Regions from separate parts of the Streptomyces sp. NPDC102514 genome, predicted to be linked through region 1. Evidence: predicted binding sites of a transcription regulator. Region 1 holds the regulator's gene; each other region holds the start of a gene.
What was found. The regulator HrcA, encoded in region 1, represses chaperone genes, less so after heat shock. The targets are predictions, from matches to a motif close to TTNGCACTCNGNNNNNCNGAGTGCNAA.
Positions count from the first base shown of each region.

Region 2: the regulator HrcA is predicted to act here: its motif matches at 1,777-1,803, upstream of groL (chaperonin GroEL).
Region 3: the regulator HrcA is predicted to act here: its motif matches at 4,257-4,283, upstream of groES (co-chaperone GroES).

Region 1 is NZ_JBVJLW010000014.1:263,065-273,047, forward strand. Features, by position in the region: gene ACZ60E_RS31875 (nitronate monooxygenase) at 1-861, opposite strand, end outside; gene dnaJ (molecular chaperone DnaJ) at 971-2,110, opposite strand; gene hrcA (heat-inducible transcriptional repressor HrcA) at 2,111-3,127, opposite strand; gene ACZ60E_RS31890 (MBL fold metallo-hydrolase) at 3,377-4,159, shown strand; gene ACZ60E_RS31895 (DUF3097 domain-containing protein) at 4,243-5,046, shown strand; gene hemW (radical SAM family heme chaperone HemW) at 5,194-6,426, opposite strand; gene ACZ60E_RS31905 (SpoIIE family protein phosphatase) at 6,482-8,395, opposite strand; partial or broken gene ACZ60E_RS31910 (HAMP domain-containing protein) at 9,204-9,983, shown strand, end outside.
Region 2 is NZ_JBVJLW010000018.1:117,121-127,103, forward strand. Features, by position in the region: gene groL (chaperonin GroEL) at 23-1,651, opposite strand; gene ACZ60E_RS36435 (cold-shock protein) at 2,054-2,260, opposite strand; gene ACZ60E_RS36440 (MoaD/ThiS family protein) at 2,736-3,011, opposite strand; gene thrC (threonine synthase) at 3,081-4,397, opposite strand; SAM riboswitch class I at 4,413-4,570, opposite strand; gene ACZ60E_RS36450 (glucosyl-3-phosphoglycerate synthase) at 4,746-5,693, shown strand; gene ACZ60E_RS36455 (alpha,alpha-trehalose-phosphate synthase (UDP-forming)) at 5,916-7,340, shown strand; gene otsB (trehalose-phosphatase) at 7,493-8,353, opposite strand; gene ACZ60E_RS36465 (DUF3263 domain-containing protein) at 8,383-8,628, opposite strand; gene ACZ60E_RS36470 (extracellular solute-binding protein) at 8,771-9,983, opposite strand, start outside.
Region 3 is NZ_JBVJLW010000027.1:21,131-31,113, forward strand. Features, by position in the region: gene ACZ60E_RS41715 (helix-turn-helix domain-containing protein) at 1-676, shown strand, start outside; gene ACZ60E_RS41720 (DUF397 domain-containing protein) at 1,437-1,637, opposite strand; gene groL (chaperonin GroEL) at 2,061-3,686, opposite strand; gene groES (co-chaperone GroES) at 3,804-4,112, opposite strand; gene ACZ60E_RS41735 (polysaccharide deacetylase family protein) at 4,624-5,388, opposite strand; gene ACZ60E_RS41740 (polysaccharide deacetylase family protein) at 5,385-6,215, opposite strand; gene ACZ60E_RS41745 (class I SAM-dependent methyltransferase) at 6,540-7,751, shown strand; gene ACZ60E_RS41750 (dipeptidase) at 7,748-8,926, opposite strand; gene purE (5-(carboxyamino)imidazole ribonucleotide mutase) at 8,941-9,474, opposite strand; gene ACZ60E_RS41760 (5-(carboxyamino)imidazole ribonucleotide synthase) at 9,471-9,983, opposite strand, start outside.

The DNA of each region.
Region 1 (9,983 bases):
CCCGTGCTCGCGCATGAAGCGGTTCATCAGCCCGCGCGCGGGCCTGCCGGAGAACGCCCGCGTCAGCTGCGTACGCACGAAGAGGGGGTTGGTCAGCGCCTGCTTGTGGAGGGCGTTGGCCCCGGACTCGGGGGTGGCGAGGAAGGCGGTGCCGAGCTGGGCGGCGCTCGCGCCGGCGGCCAGCGCCGCGGCGATCTGGCTGCCGCGCATGATGCCGCCGGCCGCGACGATCGGGATCTGCACGGTCTCGCGGACCAGCGCGACGAGCGACAGCAGTCCGATGCCGGAGCCGTCCGTCTCCGGGTTGTCGCGGTGGGTGCCCTGGTGGCCGCCGGCCTCGACGCCCTGCACGATGACCGCGTCGGCGCCCGCCCACTGCACGGCCTGCGCCTCCTCGGCGGTGGTCGCGGTGACGAGGGTGAGCGTGCCGGCCCGGCTCAGGGAGTCCAGGACGTCACGGGTGGGGCAGCCGAAGTGGAAGGAGACGACCGGCACCGGGTTGTCGAGGAGGACGGCGAGCTTGGCGTCGTAGCCGTCGTCGCGTCCGCTGTCGGGGTCGCCCAGTTCGGTCTCGTACCAGGAGGACTCACCGGCGAGCTGGTGGGCGTACACCTCGACGGCCGACCGGTCGGCGTACTCGGGCTGCGGCATGAAGAGGTTCACGCCGAACGGCCTGCTGGTGGCCCCGCGCAGCTGCTTGATGTCCTGGTACATGCCGTCGGCGGTCTTGTAGCCGGCGGCGAGAAACCCGAGCCCTCCGGCTTCGGACACGGCCGCGGCGAGCTGCGGCACGGAGACGCCGCCCGCCATCGGGGCCTGCACGATCGGGAGAGGGAAAAGATCGGTCAGCGCGGAGGACATGACGGCATGTTGTCACGTCCTCCCTACAAGTCCGAATCCGGCCGTCCGCCGGGCATAAGCCACAGGAATCATCCTGTGGCACGCCCGGCGGTCACCAGCGGTTCGCCCGTCAGGTACGGCCGTTGAAGGCGTCCTTCAGCCGGGAGAACAAGCCCTGCTGACCGGGCTGGAACTGCCCGGTGGGCCGCTCCTCGCCGCGCATCTGGGCCAGCTCCCGCAGGACCCGCTCCATCTCGGGATCGAGTTTCGTGGGCGTCATGACCTCGACGTGCACGATGAGGTCGCCGCGTCCGCCGCCCCGCAGATGGGTGATGCCGCGCCCGTGCTTGGGGATCGACTGCCCGGACTGCGTCCCGGGGCGGATGTCGACCTCTTCGAGCCCGTCGAGCGTCTCCAGCGGGACCTTGGTGCCGAGTGCCGCCGCGGTCATCGGGATGGTGACCGTGCAGTGCAGATCGTCGCCGCGCCGCTGGAACATGTTGTGCGGCAGCTCGTGGATCTCCACGTACAGGTCGCCTGCGGGGCCGCCGCCGGGGCCGACCTCGCCCTCGCCCGCGAGCTGGATCCGGGTGCCGTTGTCGACACCGGCGGGGATCTTCACGGTCAGGGTCCGGCGCGAGCGCACCCGTCCGTCGCCCGCGCACTCGGGGCACGGCGTCGGGACGACCGTTCCGAAGCCCTGGCACTGGGGACACGGGCGGGACGTCATGACCTGGCCCAGGAAGGACCGCGTGACCTGGGACACCTCGCCGCGACCGCGGCACATGTCACAGGTCTGCGCGGACGTGCCGGGGGCCGCGCCCTCACCGCTGCAGGTGGTGCAGACGACGGCCGTGTCGACCTGGATGTCCTTCGTCGTGCCGAAGGCGGCCTCGTCGAGCTCTATCTCCAGCCGGATCATCGCGTCCTGGCCGCGCCGCGTGCGGGACCGGGGTCCACGCTGCGACGCCGTGCCGAAGAACGCGTCCATGATGTCCGAGAAGTTGCCGAAGCCGCCGGCTCCGAAGCCGCCCGCGCCACCGCCGCCCGCCTGGGACAGCGGGTCGCCGCCGAGGTCGTAGACCTGCTTCTTCTGCGGGTCCGACAACACCTCGTACGCGGCGTTGATCTCCTTGAAGCGCTCTTGCGTCTTCGGATCGGGATTGACGTCCGGGTGCAGCTCGCGGGCGAGCCGCCGGAATGCCTTCTTGATCTCGTCCTGGGACGCGTCGCGGCGCACGCCGAGTACGGCGTAGTAGTCCGTGGCCACTTACGACTCCGCCAGGATCTGTCCTACGTACCGTGCCACCGCTCGTACCGCTCCCATCGTTCCGGGGTAATCCATGCGCGTCGGTCCGACCACGCCGAGTTTGGCGACTGCTTCGCCGCCCGAACCGTAGCCGACCGAGACCACAGAAGTGGAGTTGAGTCCCTCATGGGCGTTCTCGTGACCGATCCGTACGGCCATGCCCGAATCGTTGACCTCGCCCAGGAGTTTGAGGAGCACGACCTGCTCCTCCAACGCTTCGAGCACCGGACGGATCATGAGGGGAAAATCATGTCCGAAGCGCGTCAGATTGGCGGTGCCGCCGATCATCAGCCGCTCCTCGGTCTCCTCGACAAGAGTCTCCAGGAGGGTGGAGAGCACGGTCGTGACCGTCCCCCGGTCCTCCGACTCGAAGGCGTCGGGGAGATCCTGCACCAGTTGGGGGACATCCGCGAAACGGCGCCCCGTGATCCGGCTGTTGAGCCGCGCGCGCAGATCTGCCACGGAGACCTCCCCGAAGGGGGCCGGGCAGTCCACCATGCGCTGCTCGACCCGCCCGGTGTCCGTGATCAGGACGAGCATGACGCGGGCCGGGGCCAGCGCGAGCAGCTCCACATGACGCACGGTCGAGCGGGTCAGTGACGGGTACTGGACGACGGCCACCTGGCGGGTGAGCTGTGCGAGGAGCCGCACGGTCCGCCCCACGACGTCGTCGAGGTCGACGGCACCGTCCAGGAAGTGATGGATCGCCCGCCGCTCGGGCGCGGTCATCGGCTTGACGCCCGCGAGCTTGTCTACGAAGAGGCGGTAGCCCTTGTCCGTGGGGATGCGCCCCGCACTGGTGTGCGGCTGCGCGATGTACCCCTCGTCCTCCAGGACCGCCATGTCGTTGCGGACGGTCGCCGGTGACACCCCCAGCCGGTGGCGCTCCGTGAGCGCCTTCGAGCCGACCGGCTCCTCCGTGCCCACGTAGTCCTGGACGATGGCGCGCAGCACTTCGAGCCTGCGTTCACTGAGCATCGCGCACACCTCCCGTGGTCTTCCGCGCGGTCATCGGTCGTCAGTCGGTCGTCATCGGCGGTGTCGCCTGGCACTCAGCGCGCGCGAGTGCCAGCATCCCCGCGCCAAGTGTACGGCCGGTGGGTACGGGCCGGGCAAGGGCGGGCCTGCGATGTCGTGACGCCGGGCACATCGGACAGGCGACGTGTACGAGGGTGTCCCGCTCTGTCGGGAACATGCAGGCGCGGCCGACGGGGTTAGCGTCGGCGCATGAACGTGACATGGGAAGGGTCCGGGCGCGACGGGACCGGCTGGGAGGAGCTGTCCCCGTACGCGGGGCGCTGCCGGCTCCCGGGGTGGGACTGCACGGCCGGGCTCGTGGTCGGCGAGGACGCGGCGCTCATGATCGACGCGGGATCGAGCGTGCGGGAGGGCGCGCGGCTGCGCACGCGGGCGCACGAGTTGCTCGGGGGCGGGCGCGTCACGCACCTCGCGCTCACGCATCCGCACTTCGACCATGTCTTCGGGGCGGCGGCGTTCACGGGGGCCGAGGTGTTCGCCGCGGCGGGCGCCGTGGGGGTCCCCCCGGTCGAGCGAGGCCGGGACTGGGGGAGGGTCCTGGGCGAGGGGCGGGAGGAACTGCTCGCGGACGCGGTGCGCAACGGCGCCGATCCCGCGGAGGCGGCCGAGGCGGCGGATCTCCTGGTGCGGCCCCGGCATCTCGTCTCCGGCGAGTGGACGCTCGACCTGGGCGGTGGCCGGCAGGTCCTGCTGGCGAACGTGGGCCCCGGGCACACCGGCCACGACCTCGCGGTCCTGGTCGCCGGGCCCGGTTCGCCTGAGATCGTCTTCTGCGGCGACCTGGTCGAGGAGTCCGGCGAACCCCAGGCCGGACCGGACGCCGTGCCCTCCCGGTGGCCCGCCGCGCTGGACCGCCTGCTGGCCCTCGGGGGCGAGGACGCGCTGTACGTGCCCGGGCACGGGGCGGTGGTGGACGCGACGTTCGTACGGGCCCAACGGGAGGCGCTGGCACGGCGTTTCGACGTGCCGTGAGTCGTGCCGCAAGTCCTGCCGCGAGCGCCGCTCCGGGGTGTCGGTGTACGTGCGGGGCCCGGGCTTCTCCTATCGTCATCCGAATGCGCCAGTACTCAGCGGATCTCACCCCTCCGTGGAAGAAGCCCAAGCCCGTGCCCGAGGTCGCGGCGGAGCCGGGGCTCGTGGTCGAGGAGCCCGGCACCGGGTTCTGCGGTGCCGTGATCCGCTGCGAGGCGGGGACGGTGACGCTGGAGGACCGCTTCGGCAAGCACCGGGTGTTCCCGCTGGAGCCACGCGGCTTCCTCCTGGAAGGGCGCGTGGTGACCCTCGTACGCCCGTCGGCCGCGCCGGTACGCCCCACGCGCACGGCGTCGGGATCGGTCGCCGTGCCCGGGGCGCGGGCCCGGGTGGCCCGTGCGGGACGCATCTACGTGGAGGGCCGCCACGACGCCGAACTCGTCGAGCGGGTCTGGGGCGACGACCTGCGCATCGAGGGCGTCGTCGTCGAGTACCTGGAGGGCATCGACGACCTGCCCGCCATCGTCGACGAGTTCGCCCCCGGGCCCGACGCGCGGCTCGGGGTCCTGGTCGACCACCTGGTCCCCGGCACGAAGGAATCGCGTATCGCGGAGGCCGTGACGAGCGAGTACGCGCTGGTCGTGGGCCACCCGTACATCGACGTCTGGGAGGCCGTGAAGCCGTCGTCCGTGGGCATCGCGGCCTGGCCGCGGGTGCCGCGCGGGCAGGACTGGAAGACGGGTGTCTGCCGGTCTCTGGGGTGGCCGGAAAACACGGGAGCGGCGTGGCAGCGGATCCTGGACTCGGTCCACTCGTACCGCGACCTCCAGCCGGAACTCCTGGGCCGAGTGGAAGAACTGATCGACTTCGTCACGGCCCCGGAGTAGAAACACTTCCCCCCTTTGTCCTCAAACGCCGGACGGGCTGAAAGATGCCTTTCAGCCCGTCCGGCGTTTGAGGACAAAGGGGGCGAGGGGCGCAGCCCCATGCGTGGACGGGAACGGGCAGGGGCGGCGGGGGCGGGGGAAAGCCCGCTAATCCACCAGGTCCCGGACCACCCCGTCCGCCAGCAACCGCCCCCGGAGGGTGAGCACGGCCCGCCCCTCCCCGAAGGGCCCCGCCTCCAACAACCCCCCAGCCAGCGCACGCGAAGCCGCCGCCAGCCCATCCGCCCGCAGCAGCGACAACGGACACCCCGTCACCAGCCGCAGCTCCAGCAGAATTCGCTCGACCCGCCGGTCCTCCTCGGACAGCAGCTCACGCCCGGCGCCGGGCGACCGCCCACCCGCCAACGCCCCCGCGTACGCGCCCGGATGCTTGACGTTCCACCACCGCACCCCGCCCACATGGCTGTGCGCCCCGGGCCCGGCCCCCCACCAGTCGGCCCCACGCCAGTACAGCTCGTTGTGGAGGCACCGCCCGGCCTCCGAGGTGGCCCAGTTGGAGACCTCGTACCAGGAGAACCCCGCCTGCGACAGTCGGTCCTCGGCCATCAGGTAGCGGTCCGCGTGGACGTCGTCGTCGGTCATCGGGACCTCGCCGCGCCGGATGCGCCGGGCGAGCTGCGTCCCCTCCTCGACGATCAGCGCGTACGCCGACACGTGGTCGGGCCCGGCGCCGATCGCCGCGTCGAGCGAGGCCCGCCAGTCGTCGTCGCTCTCGCCGGGGGTGCCGTAGATGAGGTCGAGGTTCACATGGTCGAAGCCGGCCGCGCGGGCCTCGGCGACGCAGGCCTCGGGCCGGCCGGGGGTGTGGGTGCGGTCGAGGATCTGCAGCACGTGCTTGCGCGCGCTCTGCATCCCGAAGGAGATCCGGTTGAACCCGCCGGCCCGGAGCGTGGCCAGATACCCGGGGTCCACCGACTCCGGATTCGCCTCCGTGGTGATCTCCGCGTCGTCCGCGAGCCCGAACTCGTCCCGGACGGCCCCCAGCATCCGTACGAGATCGTCGGCGGCCAGCAGGGTGGGCGTACCGCCGCCGACGAAGACCGTGCGGACGGGCCGCGGGTCGTCGCCGAGGACCTTGCGGGCGAGACGGACCTCGTCGATGAGGGTCGAGGCGTAGTTGTCGCGGGAGGCGAGCACGCCCCCCGAGCCGCGCAGCTCCGTCGCCGTGTACGTGTTGAAGTCGCAGTAGCCGCAGCGGGTCGCGCAGTACGGGACGTGGAGATAGAACCCGAGCGGGCGGTCGGCCGCGTCGGCGAGGGCGTGCGCGGGCAGCGCCCCGTCGTCGGGGACGGGCTCGCCGTCGGGGAGTGCGGAAGGCATGTCCTCCATTGTCCCGCACGCACGCAGGTGCCCCCTCCGCGCGGCCGGAGGGCCGTCACTCGGCCTGCAGCACCAGCAGCGCCAGGTCGTCCTCCGGCGGCTTTCCGCCGAACTCGTGCACCAGTCGGCGGATGCGCTCGGCGATCAGTTCGGCGTTCAGTCCGGCGCAGCCGGTGAGTGCGGCGGCGAGTCCGTCCTCGTCGTCGAACTGGCGGTGTCCGTTGCGGCGCTCCGTGACGCCGTCCGTGACGCACAGGATGCTGTCGCCGGGGCGCAGCTCGAAGGTCCCGCAGCCGTAGCTGGCGTCCTCGAAGACCCCGAGGAGGGTCTGCGGCTGGGCCACCTCGCGGACCTCTCCGGAGGGCTGGAGGAGCAGCGGCAGCGGGTGTCCGGCGGAGGCCAGGGTGCAGCGCACGCCGCCCTCGACGGGGACGAGCTCGCCGTAGAGGAGGGAGAGAAACCGGTTCTGCGGGCCCTCGTCGGGGAGCCCCCGGCCGCCTTCCGCCACCAGGGCGCGGGCCGCCGCGTCCGCGGTCTCGGTGGCGTCGTCGAGGAGGAGCTGGTTGAGCCGGTCCAGGACGTCCGGCACCGCGTACCCCTCGCGGGCCAGCAGGCGCAGCCAGGGCCGGGCGAGGCCGATGACGACGGCCGCCTCGGGGCCCTTGCCCTGGACGTCACCGAGGGCGAAGCACCAGCGTCCGTCGCCCGCGGGGAAGAGGTCGTAGAAGTCGCCGCTCGGGCCGCCCTTGTCGCAGGGCTCGTAGACGAGCGCGCTGCGCACCCCGGGGATCTCGGCGACCGCCCCGGGCAGCAGGCCGCGCTGCAGTACGCGGCTGATGGTGGCCTGGCGGGCGTACTGGCGGGCCGCCCCGATGGCCAGCGCGACGCGGCGGCTGAGGTCCTCGACGAGTCCGGTGATCTCGTCGGGGAAGTGGTCCTGTCCGGCCCGTCCGATGACGAGGGCGCCGAGCGGTCTGCCGCCCGCGATCAGCCGGAACGCGAGGGCCGATCCGTCCTCCGCCTTCGCGCCCAGGGCCTCGGCGGGCCAGGGCATCGGTACGGGCCCGGAGCGCGCCGACTCGGGCAGTTCGGGCGGGTCCTTCTCCAGCAGCCGGCGCAGCTCCTCCATGCGGTTCTCGCTGCCGTGCCAGACGCGGGCGAGGCGCGGTCCGCCGACGAGGCCTCCGTCGGAGCGGCCCGGTGCCTCGTCCTCCAGCCACACCGCGCACCAGTCGGCGAGCCGCGGCACGACCAGCTGTCCGGTGAGGGCGGCGACCAGGTCCTCGTCGAGCTGCCCGCCGAGCAGGTCGGAGGCCTCGGCGAGGAAGGAGAGGGCGCCGCGGTTGAGCCAGTCCTGGTCCTGGACGCTGCGCCGGGGTGCGGGGGCGAGGATCTCGGCGGCCCGCTGCCCGCGCCGCAGCGCGCGCTCGCCCTCGTAGGCCTCCGCCGCCTCGGCGGTCGGGATCGTCTCCGCGGGCAGCCGCGCCCACACGGTCTTGGTGCCGGTGCGGTACGTGATGCCCCATGCGTCGGAGAGCGCGGAGACGAGCCGCAGGCCACGGCCGTACTCGATGGCGTCGTACGGCCGCCCGGCACTGTCGTCCCGCACGACCCGCTCGGGATGATGATCGGACACTTCTATGACGAGAGCACGCTGACGCTCCACGACGGGCCCAGGGTCCCGGCTCCCACCGTTGCCCCCTGCGACGGCGCTTGCCACGGCGCTTGCCGCTGGGCTTGGCGGGGCGCTCGGCACGGCGCTCGGTGCGGGGACCGACGTGGGGGCCGGCGTGAGGGCCGGCGTGAGGGCCGGCGTGAGGGCCGGCGTGAGGGCCGGCGTGAGGGCCGGCGTGGGGCCCGGCCCGCTGTCCGGCACGGTCCCCGGCGCCGGGGCCGGCACAAGGCCGGACGTGCGGGCCGGCACGCTGTCCGGCGCAGCCTCCGGCACGACGTCCGACGCGTCCGACATGACGCCCGCCGCGCCGCCAGGAGCCGCCGCCTGCCGGAGCCCCGCGGCAGCCTCCGGCACGGCACCTGGTGCGAGGCCCGGCACAGGGCTGGGCGCGCCGTCCGACGTGGGGCCCGGTACGGCGTCCGGCACCACGCCGGGCGCAGTTCCCGCCGCGCCGCCCGACGCCGGGCCCGGTCCGCCGTCCGGCACGGCGCCGGGCGCCGAGCCCGACCCGTTGCCCGGCGCGTCGCCCGACCCGTTTACCGACTCCGTACCCGGCACCAGTACCCGTACCGTCGGCGCCGCCGTCAGAGGACCCGAGTCGCCCGGGATCCCCGCCGCGCAGTCCTCCGTGCAGTTGTCGAGGCGGCACAGCAGTTCCACGTCCGTGCCCGCGTGTACGACGGCGTTCGTGACCAGTTCACTGACGACCACCATCGCGTCCCCGACTAGCTGATCGGTGACCAACTCCGCGCCGGGCACGCCGAGTTCGGCCCAGCCCGCGAGCGTCGCGCGGACGAACCTGCGGGCCGCGCCCGGTGCGAGGGAGTTGCCCGGGAAGGATGTACGGGCCACCGTGTGCGGGCGTGCCACGTCCCCAGGAGCACGGGACGCTGACTCCCGTTGCGTCGGAATGGCCCCCACTGTGCGTCTCCCTGAGCAGTTCGGACGAATACGCCCCAAGCGATGCAGACAGAGTGACAGACTGGCTACGCCCATAAGCACCGAGTTACCGAAGTGGGCCTCCATGAGTGAGAACAGTGCTATGCATGTGCTCGGAGACGCACAGATTCGCGTATCGGATCTGCGCCCTCTCCTGGCCGCGATGACGTCCGCCCGGGACGGCGACTTCAGCAAGGTGCCCGAGACGACGGGGCACGGCATCGTGGCCGAGCTGGGCATGGTGTTCAACCAGATCGTGGACCGGAGTACGCACTTCAACGCGGAGGCCCAGCGCGTCCGCCGCGAGATCGTGCGGCACGGCCGGCTGGACGAGCGGCTCGCCGCGAGCCCGGGCCAGGGCCACTGGACGACCAGGATCAACGACGTGAACCAGCTGCTCGACGCCCTGGTGGCCCCGGCCGCCAACGCGACCCGGGTCCTGGACGCGGTGGCGGGCGGCGATCTGACCCAGCGGGTCGATCTGCACGACGGCAACCGGCAGCTGCGGGGCGATCTGCGCCGCCTCGGGCGGGCCGTCAACAAGATGGTCGATCAGCTGTCCCTCTTCACCGGTGAGGTGACCCGGGTCGCGCGTGAGGTCGGCACCGAGGGCCGGCTCGGCGGCCGGGCGAAGGTGACCGGTCTGTCGGGCAGTTGGCGGGACGTGACCGAGGCGGTCAACACGATGGCGTCCCGGCTGACCGCGCAGGTCCGTGACATCGCCCTGGTGACCACGGCGGTGGCGCGCGGCGATCTGACCCGCACGGTGACGGTCGAGGCGACCGGTGAGCTGCTCGAACTGAAGCTGACCGTGAACACGATGGTCGAACAGCTCTCCGCGTTCGCCGACGAGGTCACCCGCGTGGCGCGCGAGGTCGGCACGATGGGCGAGCTGGGCGGCCGGGCCCAGGTGCGCGGTGTGTCGGGGGTCTGGAAGGACCTC
Region 2 (9,983 bases), on a different contig from region 1:
GGACCGCCGATCCGTTTCCGGATCAGAAGTCCATGTCACCGCCCGGCATGCCGCCACCGGCGCCGGCGCCGGCCGAAGCCTTCTCCGGCTTGTCGGCGATGACGGCCTCGGTGGTGAGGAACAGCGCGGCGATGGAGGCGGCGTTCTGCAGGGCAGAGCGCGTGACCTTCGCCGGGTCGATGATGCCTTCGGCGATCATGTCCACGTACTCACCGGTCGCGGCGTTGAGGCCGTGACCGACGGGCAGGTTGCGGACCTTCTCGACGATGACGCCACCCTCGAGACCACCGTTGACGGCGATCTGCTTGAGCGGGGCCTCCAGGGCGAGCTTCACGGCGTTCGCGCCGGTCGCCTCGTCACCCGTGAGCTCGAGCTTCTCGAACACCGAGGAAGCCTGGAGCAGAGCCACGCCACCACCGGCGACGATGCCCTCCTCGACGGCCGCCTTCGCGTTGCGAACGGCGTCCTCGATGCGGTGCTTGCGCTCCTTGAGCTCGACCTCGGTGGCGGCACCGGCCTTGATGACGGCCACGCCGCCGGCCAGCTTCGCCAGGCGCTCCTGGAGCTTCTCGCGGTCGTAGTCCGAGTCCGAGTTCTCGATCTCGGCACGGATCTGGTTGACCCGGCCCTGGACCTGGTCGGCGGAGCCGGAGCCGTCCACGATCGTGGTCTCGTCCTTGGTGATGACGACCTTGCGGGCACGGCCCAGCAGGTCCAGACCCGCGTTCTCCAGCTTCAGGCCGACCTCCTCGGAGATGACCTCGCCGCCCGTGAGGATGGCGATGTCGCCGAGCATGGCCTTGCGGCGGTCACCGAAGCCCGGAGCCTTGACGGCGACGGACTTGAAGGTGCCACGGATCTTGTTGACGACCAGCGTCGACAGCGCCTCTCCCTCGACGTCCTCGGCGATGATCAGCAGCGGCTTGCCGCCCTGCATGACCTTCTCGAGGAGCGGGAGCAGGTCCTTGACGTTGGCGATCTTCGAGTTGGCGATCAGGATGTACGGGTCGTCGAGGACGGCCTCCATACGCTCCATGTCGGTGGCGAAGTACGCCGAGATGTAGCCCTTGTCGAAGCGCATGCCCTCGGTGAGCTCAAGCTCAAGACCGAAGGTCTGCGACTCCTCGACGGTGATGACGCCTTCCTTGCCGACCTTGTCCATCGCCTCGGCGATGAGCTCGCCGATCTGGGTGTCGGCGGCGGAGATGGAGGCCGTGGAAGCGATCTGCTCCTTGGTCTCGACATCCTTGGCCTGCTCGAGAAGGGCACCGGAGACGGCCTCGACGGCCTTCTCGATACCGCGCTTGAGGGCCATCGGGTTGGCGCCGGCGGCTACGTTGCGCAGACCCTCGCGGACCAGCGCCTGGGCGAGCACGGTCGCCGTGGTCGTTCCGTCGCCGGCGACGTCGTCCGTCTTCTTGGCGACTTCCTTGACCAGCTCTGCGCCGATCTTCTCGTACGGGTCCTCAAGCTCGATCTCCTTGGCGATGGAAACACCATCGTTGGTGATCGTGGGGGCGCCCCACTTCTTCTCTAGGACGACGTTGCGGCCCTTGGGGCCAAGGGTGACCTTGACGGCGTCGGCGAGCTGGTTCATCCCGCGCTCGAGACCGCGCCGTGCCTCCTCGTCGAACGCGATGATCTTGGCCATGTGAAGTGGTCCTCCCGGACTGGGGTGGAATCTCCAGGACCGCGCCCGCGCCCGCGACGGACGGCCTGCAGACCTCGTGGTTCCTTGCCCCACCCGGTCTGCGGGCCTCACTGACCCGATCCTCGTTGTCACTCTCACCTGCAGAGTGCTAACGCCAATGATTAGCACTCGACCCATGCGAGTGCAAGCGTCTCTCAATGATCCGCAGGTGGGAGGGGGTGAGGGGAGAGGGCGCTCGATGACCATGGGGCGCACGCGCGACCCCCGAACGCCCCGCGCACGACTCCGGCGCCGGCATGCCGAAGGGCCCGCGCCCGGGTCGCCGGCATGCCGAAGGGCCCGTACCCGGGAGGTACGAGCCCTTCGGAAGAAGAACGTCGCTGCAGTAAGTCGGCGCGTGCTTCAGCCGGTCGCCAGTCGGACCATGTCCGCCTGCGGCCCCTTCTGGCCCTGCGAGATCTCAAAATCGACCCGCTGACCCTCTTCCAGGGTGCGGTAGCCGTCCATCTGAATCGCGCTGTAGTGGACGAATACATCCGCACCACCGTCGACCGCGATGAAGCCGTACCCCTTCTCCGCGTTGAACCATTTGACGGTGCCCTGAGCCATGCCTAACTCCCCTATTACTGGCCCTTGCACAGACCCGCACTTCGCGGATCCGGGTCAGACCTCACCCCCCAACGGTTGGGGGTGTGCGCCGGAACGCGTCGACCGCGGCTGAATGTATCCGTCCAACTGCCGTCTGCAACAGGTCAATCCGACGAGAATTCCGGGCACGGATGATCGGAAATATGTGAAGGATTTACGCAGATTCAGGGCAAGTCGGGCCCGGTAAATGCCATAAACGGCTCAAAAGGACCAGTTACTTTGGCTGCTTCTTGTCGGGCCCCGGGCGCGAACTCATATGCGCCGACCTTGCGAAGCGAAGCAGCTTCCCCAACTGTACCGCGCTCAACCATACAGAATTGCCCCCTCCGCTTCAGTCGCGGAGAGGGCAATTCGATGAACTCTGCGTGTTCGACATTACCAAGGGTAATGATCAGCGGCGCCGAGCGGGCCCCGGACGGGACGCCGTGCGGGGCGCTCAGCCTCCGGCGACCGCCGGGATGATCGAGACCCCGACGCCGTCCGGCGTGGCCGTCTCAAGACCCTGCTCGAAGCGGACGTCGTCGTCGTTCACGTACACGTTGACGAACCGCCGCAGCTTGCCCTGGTCGTCCAGGACACGGGCCGCGATACCGGTGTGGTTCTTCTCCAGATCGGCGATGACCTCGGCGAGGGTCGCCCCTTCGGCGGCCACTTCGGCCTGGCCACCCGTGTAGGTACGCAGAATGGTGGGGATACGGACGTTGACGCTCACGGGACCTCCATCAGGTAGGGCTGTGGTACTGCGCCCCTTCTTCGGGGGCGCGGGGAACTGCGACAGCGATCAGGAACCGAGCCCGGCCTCATGGAAGGAGTCGAGGTTCGGACGGATGGTCGCGGTCAGCCCCGTGTCGGAGGCGACGGCGTCCAGCGTCTTCAGACCGTCCCCCGTGTTGAGGACGACAGTCGTCAGCGTCGGATCGAGCAGACCTGCTTCGATCAGCTTCTTCGCCACCCCCACCGTCACCCCGCCGGCGGTCTCCGCGAAGATCCCCTCGGTCCGCGCCAGCAGCTTGATCGCGTCGACGACCTGGCCGTCGTTCACGTCCTCCACGGCCCCGCCCGTCCGGCGGGCGATGTCGAGCACGTACGGCCCGTCCGCCGGGTTGCCGATCGCCAGCGACTTCGCGATCGTGTTCGGCTTCTGCGGCCGTACGACGTCGTGCCCGGCCTTGTAGGCGACGGACACCGGCGAACAGCCCTCGGCCTGGGCACCGAAGATCTTGTACGGCCTGTCCTCGACGAGACCGAGCTGGATCAGCTCCTTCAGCCCCTTGTCGATCTTCGTCAGCTGCGAGCCGGAGGCGATCGGCACGACCAGCTGGTCCGGCAGCCGCCAGCCGAGCTGCTCACAGATCTCGTACGCCAGGGTCTTGGAGCCCTCCGCGTAGTACGGCCGCAGGTTGACGTTGACGAAGCCCCAGCCCTCGCCGGCCGGGTCGCCGATCAGCTCGGAGCAGAAGCGGTTCACGTCGTCGTAGTTGCCCTCGATGCCGACGAGCTCGCCGCCGTAGACCGCGGCCATGACGACCTTGCCCTGCTCCAGGTCGTGCGGGATGAACACGCAGGAACGGAAGCCGGCCCGCGCGGCGGCGGCGCCCACCGCGCCCGCGAGGTTGCCGGTGGAGGAGCATGAGAGCGTGGTGAAGCCGAACGCGCGCGCGGCCTCCAGCGCCTGGGCGACGACACGGTCCTTGAAGGAGTGCGTCGGGTTGCCGGAGTCGTCCTTGACGAAGAGCTTGCCGGCGTCGACGCCCAGCTCGCGCGCCAGGTTGTCGGCCTGGACGAGCTTGGTCCAGCCGGGGTTGATGTTCGGCTTGTCCGCCACGTCCGCGGGGACGGGCAGCAGCGGCGCGTACCGCCAGATGTTCGCCGGACCGGCTTCGATCCGCTTGCGGAGTTCCTCGGTGTCGTAACCGGAGAAGTCGTACGCGATCTCCAGCGGGCCGAAACACTCCTCGCAGGCGAAAACCGGACCGAGCGGTACGCGGTGGCCGCATTCGCGGCAGGAGAGCGCGGCGGCCGGACCGAGATCGACGGCGTTCGCGGAGTCCGCGGAGGGGGTGGAGTTCGTGGTGCTTGCAACTGTCTGCGCAGCCATGGAGGCGAGGCCCTTTCCTCATCTTCCTCACGACGCACTTCGCCATGAGACGGATTTGGCACCTTCCCGAGCCGGGAGCCTCGCTGCACTGATCAACAATGATCAGGACGAGACCGGCTGGAGGGTTGCCGGGGCTTCAACGGGCCGTATCCCTCTGCCCCTCTGGATGAGCGGTATTTAGTTGTCTACGCAACGACCCCCGACATGCGATGGTCATCAGCGTTGTTCAAGACTGTAACCGACGGCATGGATGGTGGAGAAAGCCGTCCGAACCGCGAGATGACCGTCACACCGGTCCACATCGCGGCGGGACGCACGCATCCCGATGAACGCAAGGGAGAGCCGCACGTGCTGGAAGACGTCGAGCGCTGGCTGAGCACGCGCTCCTGGTCCGTCGAGGACCGCCCGCTCAAGAAGCTGATCGCCGCGAAGCGGTCCACGGGCTCCACGGTCAGTGTCGTACTGCCCGCTCTCAACGAGGAGGAGACCGTCGGCGAGATCGTCGCCGTGATCCGCCGCGAGTTGATGCCCGCGAGAGTGCCGCTCGTCGACGAGATCGTGGTGATCGACTCGGGTTCGACGGACCGCACCTCCGAGGTCGCCGCCGCCGCGGGCGCCCGCGTGGTGCACCGGGACGAGATCCTGCCCCGCATCCCGGCCGTGCCCGGCAAGGGCGAGGTGCTGTGGCGCTCGCTGCTCGTCACCCGCGGGGACATCGTGGCCTTCGTCGACGCGGACCTGAAGGAGTTCTCGGCGGACTTCGTCTCCGGGATCGTCGGTCCGCTGCTCACGGATCCGGGGGTCGACCTCGTCAAGGCGATGTACGACCGCCCGCTGGGCTCCGCCGCGGGTCAGGGGGGCCGGGTCACCGAACTCATGGCCCGGCCGCTGCTCAACATGCACTGGCCGCAGCTGGCCGGCTTCGTGCAGCCGCTGGGCGGGGAGTACGCGGCCCGCCGCTCGCTCCTCGAACGGCTCCCGTTCCCCGTGGGCTACGGCGTGGAACTGGGCATGCTGGTCGACTCGCTGCACCTGGTCGGCCTGGACGCCCTCGCGCAGGTCGACGTGGGTGTGCGCAAGCACCGGCATCAGGACGGGCAGGCGCTCGGGCGGATGTCCGCGGCGATCTACCGGACCGCTCAGCTGCGGCTTGCCCGCGGGCACATGATCCGGCCGTCGTTGACGCAGTTCGTACGGGGAGAAAGTGGCTTCGAGCCGCGGACGTACTCGGTGGACATGGAGGAACGTCCTCCGATGGCCGACATCCGGGAGTACGTGTCGCGCCGCGCGGCTTAGCGGTACCGACCACTCCGCGGAGAGCACCGTCTTCGTCCGCGGGCCCGGTGGGGGCTGGTCGCGCAGTTCCCCGCGCCACCATCAGGGGCGCGGGGAACGGCGCAGTCTTGTCGCTTTTAGGGGCGCGGGGAACTGCGCGGCACGCCCCCGCCGACCCACGGTCTCCCCTCCGCGGCCAGTGGGAACGTTTGAGCGGATAGCGCTGCGGCTAGATTTCGAGTCATGGCTCCCACCCACGGCAAACACCCCGTCCTCGTCGCGTCCAACCGCGGCCCGGTCTCGTACACGAAGGACGAGTCCGGCGAGCTCACCGCCAAGCGCGGCGGAGGCGGACTCGTGTCGGGCCTCTCCGCCATCGGCCCCGACGCCGGCGCCCTGTGGGTCTGCTCGGCCCTGGACGACGGCGACCGCGAGGCCGTCCGGCGCGGCGTGGGCGAGGACGGCGTCCGGATGCTCGACATCGACGCCGACACCCACGCGGCCGCGTACAACGGCATCGCGAACTCCGCGCTGTGGTTCGTCCACCACATGCTCTACCAGACCCCCCTGGAACCCGTCTTCGACGCGGAGTTCCGGCGCCGGTGGGCGGCCTACGAGACGTACAACCAGGCCTTCGCCGAGGCACTGGCCGAGGAGGCGGCGGACGGCGCCGCGGTCCTCGTACAGGACTACCACCTGACGCTCGTGCCGCGGATGCTCCGCGAGCTCCGTCCCGACCTGCGGATCGGGCACTTCTCGCACACCCCGTGGGCCCCGCCGGACTACTTCCGGCTCCTCCCTGACGACATCGCGGCGAAGGTCCTCGACGGGATCCTCGGCGCCGACCGGGCCGCGTTCCTCACCCGGCGGTGGGCGGACGCGTTCACGGAGTGCTGCCGGGCCGTACTGGGGGACGACTTCGCCCCGGACACGCAGATCGGCGTGCACGGGCTCGGCGCCGACGCGGACTTCCTGCGCGAGCGCTCGCACCGCGCGGACGTCGACGAGCGGATGGCCGCGCTGCGCGAGCAGATCGGCACCGCGCCCGACGGCAGCGCCCGCAGGACCATCGTCCGGGTGGACCGGACCGAGCTGTCCAAGAACATCGTGCGCGGCCTGCTGGCGTACCGGCAGCTGCTGGACGACCGGCCCGAGTGGCGCGAGCGGGTGGTGCACGTGGCGTTCGCGTACCCGTCGCGGCAGGACCTGGCGGTGTACCGCGACTACACGGCCGAGGTGCAGCGGGTCGCCGACGAGATCAACTCCGTGTACGGGACGGCCGACTGGACGCCGGTCGTACTGCACGTGAAGGACGACTTCGCGCGCTCACTGGCGGCGTACCGGCTGGCCGACGTGGCCCTCGTGAACCCCATCCGCGACGGGATGAACCTCGTCGCGAAGGAGGTGCCTGTCGTGTCCGACGACGGGTGCGTGCTGGTGCTGTCGCGGGAGGCGGGGGCGTACGAGGAGTTGGGCGAGGACGCGGTTGTCGTGAACCCGTACGACGTCTCGTCCACCGCGGAGGCGTTGCACGAGGCGTTGACCGTGCCGCTTGCTGAGCGGGCCGAGCGGACCAAGCGGTTGGCTGTGGCCGCCACCGCGTTGCCTCCGGCGCAGTGGTTTCTCGACCAGTTGCACGCGCTGCGCTCCGCGGGGGCGGTTGGCTGACGCCGGGTCGTGGTGATCTGCGGGCTCGGTGGGGGCTGGTCGCGCAGTTCCCCGCGCCCCTTAAAAGCAAAAGAATGCGCCGTTCCCCGCGCCCCTAAAGGCGAAAAGCGACAAGACTGCGCCGTTCCCCGCGCCCCTTGGGGGCTGCGCCCCTAGCGGGGCGGTGCCAAGTGGGTGGCCAGGGCCGTGAGCAGTCGGGTGACGCCCTCCGGGCCGTCCACCACCAGGTCTGCGCGGTCGGTCAGTTCCGTCACCTCGTTGCTGCCGCTGCAGATCAGGAGGCCCGGGATGCCGTCGGAGCGGAGTTTTTCCACGGCGGCGAAGGCCGGCAGGTCGCCGAGGTCGTCGCCGACGTACATGACGGACTCGGCGCCGACCTCGCGCACGTACTCGCCGAGGGCGACGCCCTTGTCCATCCCCGCCGGACGCAACTCCAGTACCAGCCGCCCCGGTTCGACGATCAGACCGTGTTTCTGGGCCAGCCGGGCCAGCGGTTCGCGCAGTGCCTCGAAGGCGGCCTGCGGGTCCTGGGCCCGGCGGGTGTGGACCGCGACGGCCCTGCCCTTCTCCTCGATCCAGCTGCCCTGCCAGGCGCCGATGCCGTCGAGGAAGCCGGGCAGTTCGGCGCGGGCGGCGGCCACGCCGGGGTGCGGCGCGGGGGCCCGGACCGTACCGGTGACCGCGTCCCAGCGCTCCGCCCCGTAGTGGCCGAGCACGACGAGGTGGTCGAGGCCGGGGACACCGGCGAAGCCGCCGTACCGCACGGCGACCGACGCCGGCCTGCCGGTGACGACGGCCACCGACGCCACCTTCGGGGCCAGCGCCGCCAGGGCCGGTACGGCGTCCGGGTGGGCGCGGGCCTGTTCGGGGTCGGGGACGATCGGCGCGAGCGTGCCGTCGAAGTCGAAGGCGAGGACAGCCTTGTGGGGCCGCGCGAGGATGGCGGCGAGGCCGTCTCGGCCCGCCGTGGTCACGGGGCTCGGCAGCGACGATGGGTCGGGGTGACTGGCCATGCTGCGACCCTATCCGCCGAGGTGGCGTCTTATGCCTCGCGCTCGCTCCTGCGTACCTCGCGGACGCGCCGCAGGCGGTTGACCGTCACCGGGTCGTACGCGAGGGCCCGCTCCGCGTCCAGCAGGGCGTTCAGCAACTGGTAGTAGCGCACCGGCGCGATCCCCAGCTCCTCCCGGACAGCCCGCTCCTTGGCCCCGGGCGACTCCCACCCCCGCCCCTCCAACGCAAGCACGTCCCGCTCCTGCGCGGTCAGCCCTTCATCACCCATGCCCATACCGACAAGCTAACCGCTGCCCCACCCCTCCAGGGGCGCGGGGAACGGCGCAATCTTGTCGCTTTTCGCCTTTAGGGGCGCGGGGAACGGCGCGACCAGCCCCCACCGGACCCGCACCCACCCATCCCCGCACCCGACGGAGTCACCCCGCGTTCTGGGCGGCGGAAGCAGCCCGCTGCAACTGCCCCAGCACGGCCCCCGGATCCCCCTGCGGACTCACCGCCTCACCGATCCGCTGCTTGATGTCCGCGCTGACCGCGGACCAGGACGTCTGCCCCACGGGATACAGCTCGGCGTTGGGCAGCTCGCCGAGGAAGTCGACGAGGTCGGCGTCGTCCTTGTCGAGGGCCATCGCCTCGGACGCGGACGTCGTCACGGGCAGCAGGTCGTACTCGTGGGAGAACTCAAGGACGTTCTCGTCGCTGTACACGTAGTCGAGGAATTCCCCGATCTGCTGCGCGTGCCCGTTCTTCTTGAACGCCATCATCCAGTCGGCGACACCCATCGTGGCCTTGGAACGCCCCTTGGCGCCGGGCATCGGCACCATGCCGAACTTCACGCCCTTCGCCGCGGCGGCCTGCATCAGCGTGGGATGGCCGTTGAGCATGCCGACCTCGCCGCGGGTGAACGCCGCGAAGGCGTCCGCGCGGTTGAGCTTCGCGGGCGCGACGGGCCCGGTAAGGCCCTTGTCGACGAGCTCTTCCTTGAGCCAGGTGAAGGTGTCGATGTTCTGCGGGGAGTCGAGGCTGTAGGAGCCGACCGTGTCGGTGTACCCGTCGCCGCCGCTGAGCAGCCACATCAGGGTCTCGGCCTGCGCCTCCTCCGGCCCCAGCGGCAGCGCGTACGGGTACTTCACGCCCTTGGCCTTGAGGGCCGCCGCGTCGGAGGCGAGGTCGCTCCAGCTCTCCGGCGGGGTGAGGCCGGCGTCGGCGAAGAGGGTCTTGTTGTAGAAGAGCAGCCGGGTGGAGGAGGCGAACGGCATGCCGTACTGCGTCCGGTTTATCTCTCCCGCCGCGGACAGCTGTGACACGAAGTCGGCCTGGGTGTCTATGGAGAGCACGTCGCCCGCGCGGTAGAGCTCCCCCGCGTCGGCGTAGTCGGCGTACGCGCCGACCTGCGCCAGGTCGGGCGGGGTGCCCGCGTCGACCATGGCCTTGACCTTGGCGTCCACGTCGTTCCAGGAGTAGACGCTGACCTCGACGTCGACGCCGGGGTGCTTCGCCTCATAGGCCTGGGTCAGTTTGTCCCAGTACTTCTGTGAGCTGTTCGCCTTGGAGTCGCCGTAGTCGGCCGCCACGAGTTTCAGTGTGACGTCCCCGGATCCGGCGGAACTTCCGCAGCCTCCGAGGGCCGCG
Region 3 (9,983 bases), on a different contig from region 1:
ACACGTCTACGGGATCACCGACCCCGCCGTAGTGGCGGAGCTGGAGGAAGCTGCCCGGGGAAGCAAGGGTCCCAGCTGGTGGTCGGGCTACCACGAGGTTCTCAGTCCCCAGTTCGCTCAGTACCTGGGGTACGAAACCGCAGCCGCCCGTCTGCACACGTACCACCCCATCGTGGTACCGGGTCATCTGCAGACCCGCGCCTACGCGGAGGCGCTTCTCGCTCCCCGCGGTCTCGATGACGAGCGGGTCAACCGTGTGGTCGACCTCAGGATGGAGCGCCAGTCTCGAATGTTCGAGGCCGCGGAGCGACTCAGCTCCGTATTCATCCTCGACGAAGCAGCCGTACGACGCGAGATCGGCGGGAAAGAAGTCTTGGCCGGGCAGCTGCAGCAACTGCTGGACTTCGGCACCCGGAGCGATGTGACCATCCTGGTGCTTCCCTTTGCGGCCGGCGCCCACTACAGCACCCTGGGCAGCTTCGTCCTGCTCGGCTTCACCGACGACAAGGACCTCCTGTACCTGGAGCATGCTGCTGGCAGCATGACGGGTGGCGAAGACGTCGAACTGTTGAAGCGCTATCAGAAGTGCTACCGGGACATCACGGAGATGGCGCTCGACGAGTCCGAGTCACTCGGCCTGATCGACCGCATCAAGCAGGACCTCGGCGTGGGTTGAGCCCGCATCACCAACCGCCAGCGGTGGAACCAGGGGGAGGATCGACGTGACCAGGTCAGCATGGCAGCGCCTGCGCAAGCTGACGCACACTCACGAGCAAGGGGCGGGCCCGACCGGTTTCACCGAAGACGAAGCCACCGGGGAACTTCCCAACGGTATCGAGCCGATAGAAAACCCTGCCGCGCAGGAAGACGCCCCACATACGCCACAGGAGCCCAATGACGCGACCCTCGTCGGAGTCGGAGTCGGAGTCACGCTCCTACTCCTCCTCATATCGAGCTCGCTGGCCCTTGTGGCTCGGTACGCGTCCGGAGAACTCGAACTCCCCTGGGGGAACATCGCCACCCTGGCTCTCGGCCTGGTGGGCGCAATATGTCTGGCCGCCCTCACATGGTGGGCCCGGGGAGCCTTGCGACGACGGAAGAACCGTCTCACCGAGGGGAACCCGCGCGCGGGACGTACGGAAGACGATCAGAATTCGGTGGGGATGCAGTGACAGCCTGATTTCCGCGCCACAATCCTGCGCTGACCGAGATAGCCACGAGCACTACTCCCCACAGGACCCGCTTGGCTACCACGCTGTCCACCAAGAGCGACGTCGCGGCAGCTGTCGTGGTGGCCACCGTCCCGACGGCGAGCAGGAAGACAGCGACACCTCCGACGCCGGTGGACCGGGAACGGCCCCTGCGCTCCCCGTGCACTGCAGACTTCTCAGTGTCCATGGCTGCCTCAGACCTCCTGCCGACGCCCAGTAAGAAAGTCATGAGTCTCGCAACTCCCCCTGTGACAGAGCCCGGAGAAAGCTCGACCATGTGACGGCGGTGAAGTACAGCACGGCCATAACGGGTGTTTTGGAGTCACGAGCAAGAACGCATTCGGCCCGCACCGCTATCTCCACACACTCCGTCTCATTGCCACAAGCGCTGCTCCTGCGCCATAAGGGTTCCCCCTCATGAACCACCGCAGTCCCCCTAGATTCCCCGAGCTGCCCAAATGGTGCTCTTCGAGCGTAGTGGACGGTTGTGCACTGTGGCAGGCGGTCCCCGAAATCATCGGGTAAACATTCGCACAGAGTGCCCAAAACACTACGAAGGGCTACAACCTCTCCAGGTTAGGTGAAGCTCACCCTTATTCGCCATACGAGATCTGGCCCAATCACCCCGGCCACGGGGAGTCACGGCGTCGACAACGGACGAACTATCAGATTCGCGGACCCAGACCATCCCGGCAGCATGAAGGCCCGGCCCCCGCCGAGACGGGAAGCCGGGCCTTCATGCTGCGCCCCGAAGGGGCGCGGGGCCGTATCCATGTGCGGCTCCGCCGCGTGGGCGCGCTCAGCGCCCACCGAGCCCGCGGTCAACTCACCGCGCGCTCGGGGAAGCGCCTAGTGCGAGTGCCCGTGGCCACCGTGGCCGGCCTCGGCCTCTTCCTCCGCCGGCTTCTCGACGACCAGGGTCTCGGTCGTGAGGAGCAGGGAGGCGATGGACGCGGCGTTCTCCAGGGCGGAGCGCGTGACCTTGACCGGGTCGATGACGCCGGCCTTGACCAGGTCGCCGTACTCGCCGGTCGCGGCGTTGAAGCCCTGGCCCTTGTCGAGGTCGGCGACCTTGGAGGTGATGACGTAACCCTCCAGGCCGGCGTTCTCGGCGATCCAGCGCAGCGGCTCGACGGCGGCCTTGCGGACGACGGCGACACCGGTCGCCTCGTCGCCGGTCTTGCCGAGGTTGCCTTCGAGGACCTTCACGGCGTGGACGAGCGCGGAGCCACCACCGGAGACGATGCCCTCCTCGACCGCGGCGCGGGTCGCGGAGATGGCGTCCTCCAGACGGTGCTTCTTCTCCTTGAGCTCCACCTCGGTGGCGGCGCCGACCTTGATCACGCACACGCCGCCGGCCAGCTTCGCGAGGCGCTCCTGGAGCTTCTCGCGGTCCCAGTCGGAGTCCGTGGAGTCGATCTCGGCCTTGATCTGGTTGACACGGCCGGCCACGTCGGCGCTGTTGCCGCCGCCGTCGACGATGGTCGTGTCGTCCTTGGTGACGGTCACGCGGCGGGCGGTGCCCAGCACGTCCAGGCCGACCTGGTCGAGCTTGAGGCCGACCTCCTCGGCGATGACCGTGGCGCCGGTGAGCGTCGCGATGTCACCGAGCATGGCCTTGCGGCGGTCGCCGAAGCCGGGGGCCTTGACGGCCACCGCGTTGAAGGTGCCGCGGATCTTGTTCACGACCAGGGTCGACAGGGCTTCGCCCTCGACGTCCTCGGCGATGATCAGCAGCGGCTTCGACGCGTTGGTCTGGATGACCTTCTCAAGCAGGGGAAGCAGGTCCTGGATGGAGGAGACCTTGCCCTGGTGGATCAGGATGTACGGGTCGTCGAGGACGGCCTCCATACGCTCCTGGTCGGACACCATGTACGGGGACAGGTAGCCCTTGTCGAAGGCCATGCCCTCGGTGAAGTCCAGCTCCAGACCGAAGGTGTTGGACTCCTCGACGGTGATGACACCGTCCTTGCCGACCTTGTCCATCGCCTCGGCGATGAGCTCGCCGACCTGGCTGTCCTGCGCGGACAGACCGGCGACGGCCGCGATGTCGGACTTCTCGTCGATCGGGCGCGCGGTCGCGAGGAGCTCCTCGGAGACCGCGGCGACGGCCGCGTCGATGCCCTTCTTGAGGAGGGCGGGGGACGCGCCGGCGGCGACGTTCTTCAGGCCCTCGCGGACGAGCGCCTGGGCCAGCACGGTGGCGGTGGTCGTACCGTCACCCGCGATGTCGTTGGTCTTGGTCGCCACCTCCTTCACCAGCTGGGCGCCGAGGTTCTCGTACGGGTCGTCGAGCTCGACCTCGCGGGCGATGGTGACGCCGTCGTTGGTGATGGTGGGGGCGCCGAACTTCTTGTCGATGACGACGTTGCGGCCCTTGGGGCCGATCGTCACCTTCACGGTGTCGGCAAGCTTGTTGACGCCGCGCTCAAGGGCGCGACGGGCGTCCTCGTCGAACTTCAGGATCTTCGCCATGGAGCTGATTCAGTCCTCTCAAAAAACGAACGGCGCCCCGGGCACCCGGCGCTTTTTAGTACTCGTGTGGAGTACTCGCTGGGGCCAGGGGCGCAGTTCAAAGCAAACCTGGGTGAATTACTTCTCGATGATCGCGAGTACGTCGCGAGCCGAGAGGACGAGGTACTCCTCGCCGTTGTACTTCACTTCGGTGCCGCCGTACTTGCTGTAAAGCACGATGTCGCCGGTCTTCACGTCGAGCGGAAGCCGCTCGCCGTTCTCGAAGCGGCCCGGACCAACGGCCAGGACGACGCCCTCCTGGGGCTTCTCCTTCGCCGTGTCCGGAATGACCAGGCCAGAGGCGGTGGTCTGCTCGGCGTCGAGCGGCTGGACCACAATGCGGTCCTCGAGCGGCTTGATGGCAACCTTGGAGCTGGTGGTCGTCACGATCCGACCTCCCCCTTCGGAGATCTCACGGGGTTAACTGTCTGAGGTGGCGACCAGGTGGATCCGTCGTCGCGGGTGCCGGACCTGCCCGTCGCTATTGGCACTCTCCTGCGGTGAGTGCCAGAGCCGAGACTATGACTGCGATTAGCACTCGGTCAAGCGGAGTGCCAGTTGCCTCCGGCGGTTGGCGGCATCCGGGCGGGTCGGAATCGGGCTTGCCGCCCCTGGGCCTGCGCCCCCGGCCCCCCGTTGTCCTCAAGCGCCGGACGGGCTGGGGCGTGGTCGGCTGCGGCCCGGTGGGGGCGGACCCAAAAGATTGCGCAGTTCCCCGCGCCCCTGAAAAACACCCGCGCCCGCCCTTCCCCCCGCCCACCTTCCGCACTCTCCCCTCTACCCCCACCCCCACCCCCCCAGGGGCGCGGGGAACTGCGCAAAGGGGGGCGAGGGGGCGCAGCCCCCATGCGTGGACGGGACGGGTAGGGGCGGCGGGGGCGAGGAAAAGCCGGGCCCCCTACAGGTAGTCCTCCAGGCGCCCCACAGCGAACCCCTGCTCCTGGACGCGGCGCAGCATCCCGACGGTCGCCCCCGTCAACGCCCCACCCCCCTCAGGACAGTGAAGAATGTCCCCCGCCCGCAACCGCGCTGGATCCCGCCAGAGAACAACCGCAGCGATCCCACAATCCCCCGCGGCCCGCAACGTGTCGCCGTTGTAATCGCCGTACGGCGGCCGGAACAGCCGAGGCCGAATCCCGAACCGCCGCTTCAGCTTCTCCTGCTGCCCGCAGATCTCCGCCCGCTGCCCCTCGTACGGCAGCCCCGGCAGATACGGATGATCGAGCGTGTGGTTCTGCACGCTCGCACCGACCGCCCGCAGCCGGCCGAAGTGCGCGTACCCCGGCCCCACGACGCTGTCCGTGAGGAACACGCTCACCGGCAGCCGCAGCTCCCGCACCATGTCGACGAACCGCGGATCCCTCTCCGCGCCGTCGTCGAAGGTCAGGAAGACGACCTTGTCGCGGGTCGGGACGCGGTCCACCACGGGCGGCAGGCCGGGCCCCGCGGCCCGTAAGGCGGGCCGCGGGACGGAGGGGCCCGGCGCACGGGCGAGCGGGGCGCTCAGCCCCCAGCGGCGGTACGCGTCCACGGGGGGCCCGTGTGTGCGTACCTTCTCCGCCGCCTTCTTGCCCAGCCGTTCGATGGGGTCGACGGACTGGGCGCAGCCGGCGAGGCAGAGCACGCCTGCCAGAAGTGCGGCGGTGGCCCCCCGGCGCCTCACAGGTAGTCCTCCAGGCGGGCCACCGCGTACCCCTTGTCGGTGATCAGCTTCAGGAAGCGGCGGACCATGTCGGGCATCGTGCCCTGCCAGTCCTCCTTGCCGCGGAAGTGGCTGAGAACGATGTCTCCGGGGCGCAGGTCGCGGTCCCACTCCCGGTACTCCCAGTGGTCGACGAAGACCTCCTCGTTCCAGAGGGGCGCCGCCTTGATGCCGCAGGCCTTGGCGGCCCGCAGGGTGTCCTCGTTGTAGTTGCCGAAAGGCGGGCGGAAGAGCGTCGGCCGCTTTCCGTACCGCTTCTCGATCACGTCCTGCATCCCGCAGATCTCACGCTTCTGCGCGGCGTACGACAGGCCGGGCATATAGCGGTGGTGGAGGGTGTGGTTGTTCAGGGAGACGCCCGTGGCCTGCATCTTCTTGAAGTACCCGTAGTCCTCCTTGACCAGGTAGTCACTGAGGAAGGCGGTGTACGGGATCTTCAGCTCGCTCATCATCCGCAGGAACGCCGGGTCCTTCTCGGCGCCGTCGTCGATGGTGAGGAAGACGACCTTGTCCTTGGTGGGGATCGTCGTGAAGACGGGCGGCAGTCCTTCGTGGTCGTCCACCTCGAAGCCGTCACGGGTGTCGATGTGCGGCTTCTTCGCCGGGGCGGGCGGGGCGGGCAGGGGGGCCTTGTGGAGGCCCCATCTCTTCACCGCCGCGGCGTGGGCGCGTTGTTCCTGACGGAGTTTGGCCGCTGCCTGTTGGCCTGCGGCCGGCTTGACGTCTTTGGGGGGCTGGGCCGGGGCCGAGCAGGCGGTTGCCAGTGCGGTGGCTGCCAGCAGGGCCAGGGCCGTGCGTGCCGCTGCCCGGGACGGGTGGACGGTCGACCGCGGGCCGGTGGGGGCGGGTCGCGCAGTTCCCCGCGCCCCTTTCGGGGCGCTGGCGGTGGCTGCCAGCAGGGTCAAGATCGCGCGTGCCGCCGCGCGGGACCGACGGACAGTCGTCTGCGGGCCGGTGGGGGCGGGCCGCGCAGTTCCCCGCGCCCCTTTCGGGGCGCTGTCAGCTTGTCTTACAAGTCGCATGGGGTCGGATACTCCCAGGTCAAGGGGCCTTCTCCGGGGCGACACCGCCGTCGCGCGCGTGCCGTCCACCGACTGGCCCACAATGGGGCGGTGAACGACCTCGATCCGCCGGACTCCCCGCTCGCCTCCTTCGCCGCTCTGCGTACGTCCGAGGGGCGTGCCCTGCTCGACGAGGTGCGCGGTACCGAACCGGCCCAGGAACTGGCCGTGGCGACGCGGCTGCGGCGTGACCATCCCGTCGGGCTCGTGTCGGCCGCGCTCGGGCAGGCGCGGCTGCGGCAGCGGGCCGTAGCGAAGTTCGGGGCGGCGGACGCGGCGGCGATGTTCTTCACGCCGAACGGGGTCGAGCAGTCGACCCGGGCGAGCGTCGCCGCGTACCGTGCCGCGCGCTTCCAGGCACTGGGGGTGCGGTCCGTGGCCGACCTGTGCTGCGGCATCGGCGGTGACGCGATCGCGCTCGCCCGTGCCGGGATCCGGGTCCTCGCCGTCGACCGGGACCCGCTGACCGCGGCCGTGGCCAGCGCGAACGCCGAGGCGCTCGGGCTGGCGGAGCTGATCGAGGTACGCGAGGCCGATGTCACCGAGGTCGACACCGCCGGGTACGACGCCGTGTTCGTGGATCCGGGGCGCCGGGGCGGGCGCGGGCGGATCTTCGACCCCGAGGCCTACTCACCGCCCCTGTCGTGGGCCGTCCGGGCTGCCCTCAAGGCACCTCTCGCCGCGCTGAAGATCGCCCCCGGCATTCCGCACGAGGCCGTGCCCGCCGAGGCCGGGGCCGAGTGGATCTCGGACGCCGGGGACGTGAAGGAGGCCGTGCTGTGGTTCGGCACCGGGGAGGCGGGCTCGGTCCGCGCGACCCTGCTGCCCGCCGCGCGGACCCTCCTCGGCCGCGGACTGCCCGATCCCGCGGTGCGGCCCGTGGGACGTTTCCTGTACGAGCCCGACGGCGCCGTCATCCGCGCGCATCTGGTCGCCGAGGTGGCCGCGGAGCTGGACGGCGGAGGGCTGGTCGACGAGACCATCGCCTACGTCACCGCGGACTCCGCGACGGCCACCCCGTACGCGACCGCCTACGAGATCACCGACCAGCTGCCCTTCGGCGTCAAGAAGCTCAAGGCGCTGCTGCGGCAGCGCGAGGTGGGCGTCCTGACCGTGAAGAAGCGCGGGTCGGCCGTCGAGCCGGAGGAGCTGCGGCGCAAGGTGAAGCCGCAGGGGCCGCACTCCGCGACCGTGTTCCTGACGCGGGTGCAGGGCGCCCCGGCCATGCTCCTGGGGCACCCCGTCACCACACCCGGAAACTAACCGTCCAGCTGCTCCAGGGTCGCGTTCGACGGGCCCCTGCGGGACTGCTCGTCGCGCGCCACGTCCTCGGCGGCGGCCAGCACCCGTACCGAGTTCTGCCAGGTCAGCTTGGCGAGGTCCGGCTTCGACCAGCCGCGGTCCAGGAGCTCCGCGATCAGGTTCGGGTAGCCGGAGACGTCACCGAGGCCGTCCGGGGTGAACGCCGTGCCGTCGTAGTCGCCGCCGATGCCCAGGTGGTCGACGCCCGCCACCTCACGCATGTGGTCGAGGTGGTCGGCGACCGTCGAGACGGTCGCGACCGGGCGGGGGGTGGACTCCTCGAAGGCCTGGTGGACCTTCATCGCCTCGGCGGTCGAGTCGAGGTGGTGGAAGCCCTTCTCGCGCATGTTCTCGTCCGCGGCCTCCGTCCAGTCGACGGCGGCCTGGAGGACGAACTTCGGCACGAACGTCACCATCGCCACACCGCCGTTGGCGGGCAGGCGCTCCAGGACGTCGTCCGGGATGTTGCGCGGGTGGTCGCAGATCGCGCGCGAGGACGAGTGGGAGAAGATCACCGGCGCGGTGGACGTGTCCAGCGCGTCCCGCATGGTCGTGGCGGCCACATGGGAGAGGTCCACCAGCATGCCCAGGCGGTTCATCTCGCGTACGACCTCGTGGCCGAACGGCGACAGGCCGTCGACGACCGGCTCGTCGGTCGCCGAGTCCGCCCACGCGATGTTGTCGTTGTGGGTGAGGGTCATGTAGCGGACCCCCAGCTCGAACAGGCCGCGCAGGGTGGCGAGGGAGTTGTCGATGGAGTGGCCGCCCTCGGCTCCCATCAGCGAGGCGATCCGGCCCTCGGCGCGCGCCGCCTCCATGTCGGCGGCGGTCAGGGCCGCGCGCAGATCGGCGGGGTAGCGCGCGATCAGCTGCCGTACGCAGTCGATCTGTTCGAGGGTCGCCGTGACCGCGCCGGGCAGGTCCGAGCGCACGTACACCGACCAGTACTGCGCGCCGACGCCGCCCGCGCGCAGCCGCGCCAGGTCGGTGTGCAGGTGCGCGCTCTGGTCGGCGGCGATGTCGCGGGCGCCGATGTCGTAGCGGACCTGTTCGCGCAGCGCCCAGGGCAGGTCGTTGTGGCCGTCGACCACGGGGAAGTCGGCCAGGAACGCGCGGGCTTCTTCGAGAGAAGGCATGGTGGTCACGTCCGTCACTTTCCGAAGCCGAAGCCGCTGCCCGTGCCCGCGCCGCTCTCGACCTTGGAGCGCAGCCGCTTGCCCTTCTCGGTGGCCTGGTCGTTCAGCTCCTGCTGGAAGTCACGCATCCGGGCGAGGAGTTCCTCGTCGTGCGTGGCCAGGATGCGGGCGGCGAGCAGGCCCGCGTTGCGCGCGCCGCCCACCGAGACCGTGGCGACCGGGACACCGGCCGGCATCTGGACGATCGACAGCAGCGAGTCCATGCCGTCGAGGTACTTCAGCGGCACCGGTACGCCGATCACGGGCAGCGGGCTGACCGAGGCGAGCATGCCGGGCAGATGGGCCGCGCCGCCCGCGCCCGCGATGATCGCTTTCAGGCCGCGGCCGGCCGCCTCCTCGCCGTACGTGATCATCTCGCGGGGCATCCGGTGGGCGGAGACCACGTCGACCTCGTACGCGATCTCGAACTCGTCGAGGGCCTTCGCGGCGGCCTCCATGACGGGCCAGTCGGAGTCCGACCCCATGACAATGCCTACGACAGGACTCATTCGGTGATCGTTCCTCTGAGGTAGCCGGCTGCGTGACGGGCGCGCTCCAGCACGTCGTCGAGGTCGTCGCCGTAGGTGTTGACGTGGCCCACCTTGCGGCCGGGCTTCACGTCCTTTCCGTACATGTGGATCTTGAGCTGGGGGTCGCGTGCCATGCAGTGCAGGTACGCGGAGTACATGTCGGGGTAGTCGCCGCCCAGGACGTTCACCATGACCGTCCACTTCGCGCGCGGGCGCGGGTCGCCCAGGGGCAGGTCCAGGACCGCGCGGACGTGGTTGGCGAACTGGGAGGTGATCGCGCCGTCCTGCGTCCAGTGGCCGGAGTTGTGCGGGCGCATGGCCAGTTCGTTGACGAGGATGCGGCCGTCATGGGTCTCGAACAGCTCGACGGCGAGGTGGCCGACGACGCCGAGTTCCTTCGCGATGCGCAGGGCCAGTTCCTCGGCCTTCAGCGCCAGCTCCTCGGAGATGCCGGGCGCGGGCGCGATCACCGTGTCGCAGACCCCGTC